3 regions of the Chryseobacterium sp. CFS2 genome follow, and region 3 is predicted to be linked to each of the others. Evidence: riboswitches for the same ligand, from Rfam matches in the RefSeq annotation. Region 3 holds a riboswitch; each other region holds the start of a gene.
What was found. A riboswitch is a leader RNA that binds a small molecule or an ion and turns the genes downstream of it on or off. The one in region 3 is predicted to bind S-adenosylmethionine.
Positions count from the first base shown of each region.

Region 1: another riboswitch for S-adenosylmethionine. It lies ahead of ODR02_RS18525 (TonB-dependent receptor plug domain-containing protein); the one in region 3 lies ahead of ODR02_RS03440 (alpha/beta fold hydrolase).
Region 2: another riboswitch for S-adenosylmethionine. It lies ahead of ODR02_RS04160 (SusC/RagA family TonB-linked outer membrane protein); the one in region 3 lies ahead of ODR02_RS03440 (alpha/beta fold hydrolase).

Region 1 covers NZ_JAZHQU010000008.1:181,293-183,566, reverse strand. The annotation lists gene ODR02_RS18530 (alpha-amylase family glycosyl hydrolase) at 1-501, shown strand, start outside; SAM riboswitch class I at 773-878, shown strand; gene ODR02_RS18525 (TonB-dependent receptor plug domain-containing protein) at 972-2,274, shown strand, end outside.
Region 2 covers NZ_JAZHQU010000002.1:158,036-160,309, forward strand. The annotation lists gene ODR02_RS04160 (SusC/RagA family TonB-linked outer membrane protein) at 1-1,077, opposite strand, end outside; SAM riboswitch class I at 1,161-1,259, opposite strand; gene ODR02_RS04165 (type II 3-dehydroquinate dehydratase) at 1,505-1,912, shown strand; gene ODR02_RS04170 (hypothetical protein) at 1,984-2,274, shown strand, end outside.
Region 3 covers NZ_JAZHQU010000002.1:13,830-16,103, reverse strand. The annotation lists gene ODR02_RS03445 (MGH1-like glycoside hydrolase domain-containing protein) at 1-791, opposite strand, end outside; SAM riboswitch class I at 980-1,087, shown strand; gene ODR02_RS03440 (alpha/beta fold hydrolase) at 1,148-2,092, shown strand; gene ODR02_RS03435 (ACT domain-containing protein) at 2,092-2,274, shown strand, end outside.

The DNA of each region.
Region 1 (2,274 bases), on a different contig from region 3:
GGGTTGATCACAAGAATTTACGTGTATGATGCAGCAATTACAACGGGAATAAAAAATATAGTTGTATTGGCCAATTATACTACTTCTTCCCAAAATGTGGTGCCTTATTTCCCTTACACAGGTCAATGGCAGAATCTAATGGATGATAGTATTTTGAATGTGGCTTCTACAACCACTCCGATCACTTTACAGCCTGGAGAATTCAGAATATTTGGAAACTATGCAGGTGCTTTGTCAACAATAGATATCAATGAAGGGAACAAATTGTCCCTTCAGATTGCAGACAATCCGATACAAAACGGAATCGCACGATTCATTTTCAATAAAGCCAAAAACGGAGAAATTTTAATTTTTGATATGACGGGTAAAAAGCTGGACTCTTTCAAGCTGAATAAAGAAAACGGTATTCATGAAACGAAAATCAGTTATCCACCGGGAACCTATCTGGTACAGCTGAAATCGGATATAGGAATTGCGATTCAAAAGATGATGATCAAATAAAAACAAATTATCAAGCTGTTTAGACTGATAAAAAATGTTGAATATAGTAAAACCATTAAGAAGGATTTAAGAAATAAAGGTAGTTAAGATGAATCATTCTGAATTTTAAGCTTAAAACGAAGCTTATCTTAATACTCTTATCACCTTAATATCATCTTAATGTTTCAAAAATAAAACTTACCACAAGTTCTATAAAATAATGAAAGGCAGATTTGCATTACAGCAGATCTGCTTTTTTGTATATTTAAAAAAATAGTCTACTTTTGCAGTAGATTTATCAAGAAAGGTGGAGGGATTTGGCCCGGTGAAACCTTAGCAACCTGCACGGTTCCAGAAGTGTAAAGGTGCTAATTCCAACCCGGAGGGGGAGATAAGTGAAGTCAATATTCTATATGAATTCCATTTCTTGAAGTCTTGTGTATCTGCGGAAAGATCCGTCAGATTCGTATTATTAATTGGCAAGAACAAAAATGAAAAAATTAAGCACAGCTGTATTATTGCTTGGGGCAATGTTAGTCGCTGCTCAGGAGAATGAGGAGAAAGGCAAAGAAATAGAAGATATCATCATTGTCGGAAACCGAAATGTCAAAAGAACAAAACTGGAAACACCAGTTCCTGTAGATGTTATTAATATTGACAAAATACAAAGAAGTTCTCCACAAATGACGGCTCAGGATCTCCTGAACTATGTGATTCCATCGTTTAATGCAGTGAGACAGTCTGCTTCTGATGGAACAGAGCATATTGATCCTGTAACCTTAAGAGGAATGGGACCAGATCAGATTCTGGTTTTACTTAACGGAAAAAGAAGACATTCCACCTCTTTAGTTAATTATCAGAATACGGTTGGAAATGGATCTGTAGGAACAGATTTAAGTACAATTCCGGTCATTGCGATTGATAGAATAGAAGTGTTAAGGGACGGAGCTGCAGCACAATACGGTTCTGATGCCATTGCGGGAGTTATCAATATTATTCTTAAAAAAAATACGGGAGCCTCAGCAAGTCTTACGTATGGATTGACTGGGAGAAATGATGGGGATACTTATCAGGCAGGAGCCAATTATGGGACTTCATTAGGAAAAAAAGAGGGTTATATCAACCTTTCCCTACAATTAAGCCACAGAGGAAAAACAACACGAACTCAAAATCATGATCTGGATATTTTTGGAAATAATTTTGCCTATGCATTTGCTGATGATCCCGAAGCGGCAAGAGCGGCAGATGATGCAAAGATTAAAGAACGAGGACTAACCCGTGACGATTTTAATTTTCAGATTGGAGATGCCCAGATCAGACAGGGACAGTTGTTTTTCAATGCAGAATATCCTTTTAACGATCAATTTAAAATCTATTCTTTTGGAGGTTTCAGTATCAAAGAAGGAAAAGGTTTTGGTTTCAGAAGACTTCCAAGCGAAACTTCTAATGTGGTTTCATCCATTTATCCGAACGGATTTCAGGCAAATCTCGGATCACAAGTATATGATGTCTCCTATGCTGTAGGAGCAAAATATAATGTCAATGACTGGTTTTTTGACCTTAGCAATACATTCGGAAGCAATACCTTCAATTACAATGTTAGCAATACCAATAATGCTTCCCTGGGAGCAAATTCACCAACGCGTTTTTATGCTGGAGCACACAGCTTCCTTCAAAATACGATTAATCTTGATGTTTCCAAAAAGATAAATCGTTTCAATATCGGATTCGGTGGAGAGTTCAGATTGGAACAATACCAGATCAAACCCGGTGATGAAGCTTCTTATACCCAAT
Region 2 (2,274 bases), 140 kb from region 3:
TCTTGCCGCATTGATGATGTTACTGGCCTTGGAATCCGAAGAAGTAGGCGCCTGCTGAATACTGTTTGTATAACTTAAGTTCACCCCAACATTCAGCCATTTTTTTACTTCAGAATTGATTTTCAATCGGGTATTATATCTTTTATATCCTGATTCAATTGCCATTCCTTTATCATCCAGATACCCCAGAGAGAAGAAATAATTACTTTTCTCACTTCCTCCGCTGATATCAAGATCCACCTGATTTCTTGAAGCCACTCTCTGCAAGATATCTCTCCAGTCATCATTCCAAAGTGGTGATGCACCAGGTAATAGTTTTCCATCTGTACCTACAGGCTTTGGATAAGCTGTCCCATATGGATTAATCCCCAGTGAAGAAACAAGGTTGTCTGTTGCCATCTGAGCGGCCTGCTGAGAAGAAACTTTCCCGGATTGATATCCATTTCTCAATGCTTCCCAGTACAGTTGAAAATACTGATCTGTATTTACCTGTTCATAGTCTTTAACGGCTCTTCCGGAGAATCCCTGACTGATATTAAAATTAACTTTTGCTTCCCCTTTTTTACCTGATTTTGTAGTAATGATGATGATCCCATTTGCTCCTCTTGAACCATACAAAGCACTTGCTGTAGCATCTTTCAGAACACTTATAGATTCGATATCGCTGGGACTGATTGAGTTTAGATTTCCATCAAAAGGAATTCCGTCCACTACATATAACGGATCACTGGAAGCACTTATTGAACCAATTCCTCTGATTCGGATAGTGGAAACAGCACCTGGCTGGCCTGATGCACTGGTAGTCTGAATCCCTGCAACCTGTCCTTCTAATGCTTTCGTAATATTCGTTACAGGTCTGTTATTGATTTTATCACTGGAAATTGTAGCTACGGAACCGGTATAGCTGTTTCTTTTCGCTTTTCCGTAAGCTACCACTACTACTTCATCAATCTCTTTTTCATGAAGGCTATCTTTTTTCGGCTTGGAATTCTGTGCATTTACACTGGTAATTCCCAGAAAAAAAACAGCAACCGGAGGTATCCAAGCTTTAGAATTAAATAAAGTTTTACTAATCATAATCAATTTTATTTATCATATATTAAAATTTAACCCTTTGCAGAAAAGTCAGCAAAGGGCATCGATAAATACGATAAACCAAATGCTTATTTTTCCTTAAAAGGCTGAACGTAACACCTTGCCCAATGGGTAGGTTGTTAAGACTTCACGGGGTCAGTTCCCTCCATCTTTCTTTATAAGCCGATCGAAATATGTTTGCAAAGCTAAAAACTTTTAGTCTACAAAACAAGTAGACTTATTTATTTTTCATGATAAATTTTTAATAATTAACATAAAATTTTAATAAAACTCATTACAATAAGGAGTTGTAGCCGTTATCATTTATTCAAACATGATAAATATCATTATTAATAATTCAATGGAACAAATATTTGAGGACACCTTAATTTTTGTACTATTAATTGAAAAAACTTTTTAATTTTATAGTATGAAAGTTTTGATTATAAATGGGCCTAATCTCAACCTTTTGGGCACCCGGGAACCGGAAATTTATGGAAATGTTTCCATGGAAAGTTATTTGGAAAATTTAAAATCCGAGTTTCAGTCTCATGAAATACAATACTATCAGTCTAATATTGAGGGTGAGCTTATCAACAGACTTCAGGAGGATGATTTTGATGCAGTGGTGATTAACCCGGGAGCATTTACCCATTATTCTTATGCTATCGCTGATTGTTTAAAGAATATCCGCAAGCCAAAAGTAGAAGTACATATCAGCAATATATACAAAAGAGAAGAATTCCGCCAGAAATCTGTAACGGCAGCGAATACAGATGCTGTTTTATCCGGCTTTGGAATGGATGGGTATAGATTGGCTTTATTGAGCCTGAAGTAATTTTCAGTCTATATTTTCCCACAGATAGCACAGATTCTCACAGATAATTATGTATACAAAGAGAATAATTTATGAAGATAAAGGATAAGATTTACTGTAAAAGCATTGGCATATATTCCGGGCAATTAACGAAGAGAGAATCTTATATCGTTGAAGAAATAAATGATGAAAATATAAGAATCTGGAATGACGAAGGAAGACTGAGATGGTATTCTGATTTTTATTTTACTTTAAACAATGAACCGGAAATCATTTCTATTAATATAGATGATCCAATAGAAAATATTGAATCTGATGCCATAGAAGTAACTATTACCTTTTCCAACAAAGCAAAATACTGGATAACTTTCACTAATCCAAAG
Region 3 (2,274 bases):
GTGTTTTCAAATGGGGGAGCTCCGTAAAGCTTTGGAGTATTGGTTTCATTGTCACAAAATACACTTTGTGCATTTGAATTTCGGGAATACAGTTTTTTGATTGAAATACTGTCGTGTCCAATATTGATACTTCCGTCGTGAGAAGTATTGAGCTCTCCTTTATAAGTATTGTATCCCCATTTCCAGTTGTTTCTAAACCATACAGTAGGAGCCACAAGAATAGGGGCAGCATGCTGACTTCGGTTGCAGACTGTTACTCTGGCCAGAATATCATTGTGATCTGCTTTACAATATTCGATGAAAATATCAAAATATTCATCATTATCGAAAATTCCGGTATCGAAAATTTCATACTCCGGTTCTTTCTTGCTGCGTTTTCCGTTTTCTGCAACAAGCTCATCATAAGGAAATTCATTAATCGGGTATTTATATACCATCTTCATATAGCTATGAGTAGGTGTATTATCCAGATAATAAAAGATTTCTTTGATGTCTTCTCCATGATTCCCCTGAGGGTTACTCAATCCGAAGAATCGTTCTTTTACCATTTTATCTTTCTTATTCCAAAACGAAAAAGCAAAACAGAACAGCTGCTTTACATCAGAAATTCCGGCGATGCCTTCCTCTCCCCAGCGGTAAGTGTAGCTTTCAGCATTATTATGGTTGGTAAAATTCCAGGCGTTTCCGTTTGGGCTATAATCTTCGCGTACATTTCCCCACTGCCGGTTGCTTACATAAGGTCCCCAGTTTTTCCATTTGGTATCTTGTAATCTTTCTTTTTCAGCGGTCATATCTCATCATTTTTCCATACGAAGTTAGTTTTTTTGAGAAGTAATTCCAATTTTTTTCATCTGAATAATTATTAATATAGTCTTGAAATACTTGTGTTTAAGGGCTTTTAAAAATATTAAAATAATTTTTTTTTGAAATTAAAAGAAAAGAACTACCTTTGCACCATTCGTTCATTCAAATATTGAAAATGTTATCAAGAAAGGTTGAGGGATTAGACCCTATGAAACCTTAGCAACCCTTTGTGCAAGCAAAGAAGGTGCTACGTTCTACCAAAATTATTTTGGACAGATAACTTACTGAAGTTCTTTTCAGCCATTTCCTGTGGCATTTTCAATTGTATTAAAATTTAATAGAATTGAAAACAGAACTAAACTATATTAATCTTTCGTATCAAACTTATTCTCAAAAGGAATACAATATCTCATTAAGCTATCAGCTTTTTGGGAAAGATCTGTTTACAGCCCCGATCATTTTAATCAACCATGCTCTTACCGGAAATTCAAATGTATCCGGAGAAAAAGGCTGGTGGAAACAATTGGTAGGAGAAAATCAGATTGTTGATACTGATCAATACACTGTTCTGTGTTTCAATATACCCGGAAACGGATATGACAATTTTTTAATTGAAGACTATGAAGATTTCACTCCTTCAGATATCGCTGCGATATTTCTGAAAGGGCTTGAAGCTTTACATATCAAAAATATATATGCCATTATTGGAGGTTCTCTGGGAGGAGGGATTGCCTGGGAAATGCTTGCCAAGCAGCCGGATCTCGCAGAAATATTTATTCCCATAGCCTGTGATTACAGAACACACGATTGGCTGCATGCCCAATGTCTGGTTCAGAAATTTTTATTGAATGATAAAGAAGAACCATTACAGAAAGCAAGAATTCATGCCATGTTGTGTTACAGAACTCCACAATCACTCAATGACAGATTTCAAAACCAATATAATAAGGAAAATCAACGCCTGGAATCAGAAGACTGGTTGGTTTATCATGGTAATGCATTAAACGAAAGGTTTAGTTTACAAGCGTACAAGCTGATGAATCATCTCCTGATGAATATCAATGCTGATGAAACAGCACTGGAGAGCATACAGGCACGAATGCACATGATCTCCGTAGATACAGACTTATTCTTCCCGGCTTCTGAAATCCGAATGTGTTTTGAAAACTTAAAAGAGAAAAATAAGGATGTTTCTTATCACGAGATCCAATCTATACACGGGCATGATGCCTTCCTAATGGAATATCAACAATTAAATAATATCATAAAAAACATTTTACAGAAGTAATGAAAAATGCTAACGAAATAAAATTTTTGAAGAACAGATCAATCGTCAAATTTGAAGGAGAAGATTTCCTTGGAGAAATCGGGATTGACGGACGTATTTTTAAGGCGCTTACTTTAGCGCGTATCAGTGTAGGAGTAATTTCTCAACAAGCTATAGAAAACGGAATCTCTATTTTGGTTCAG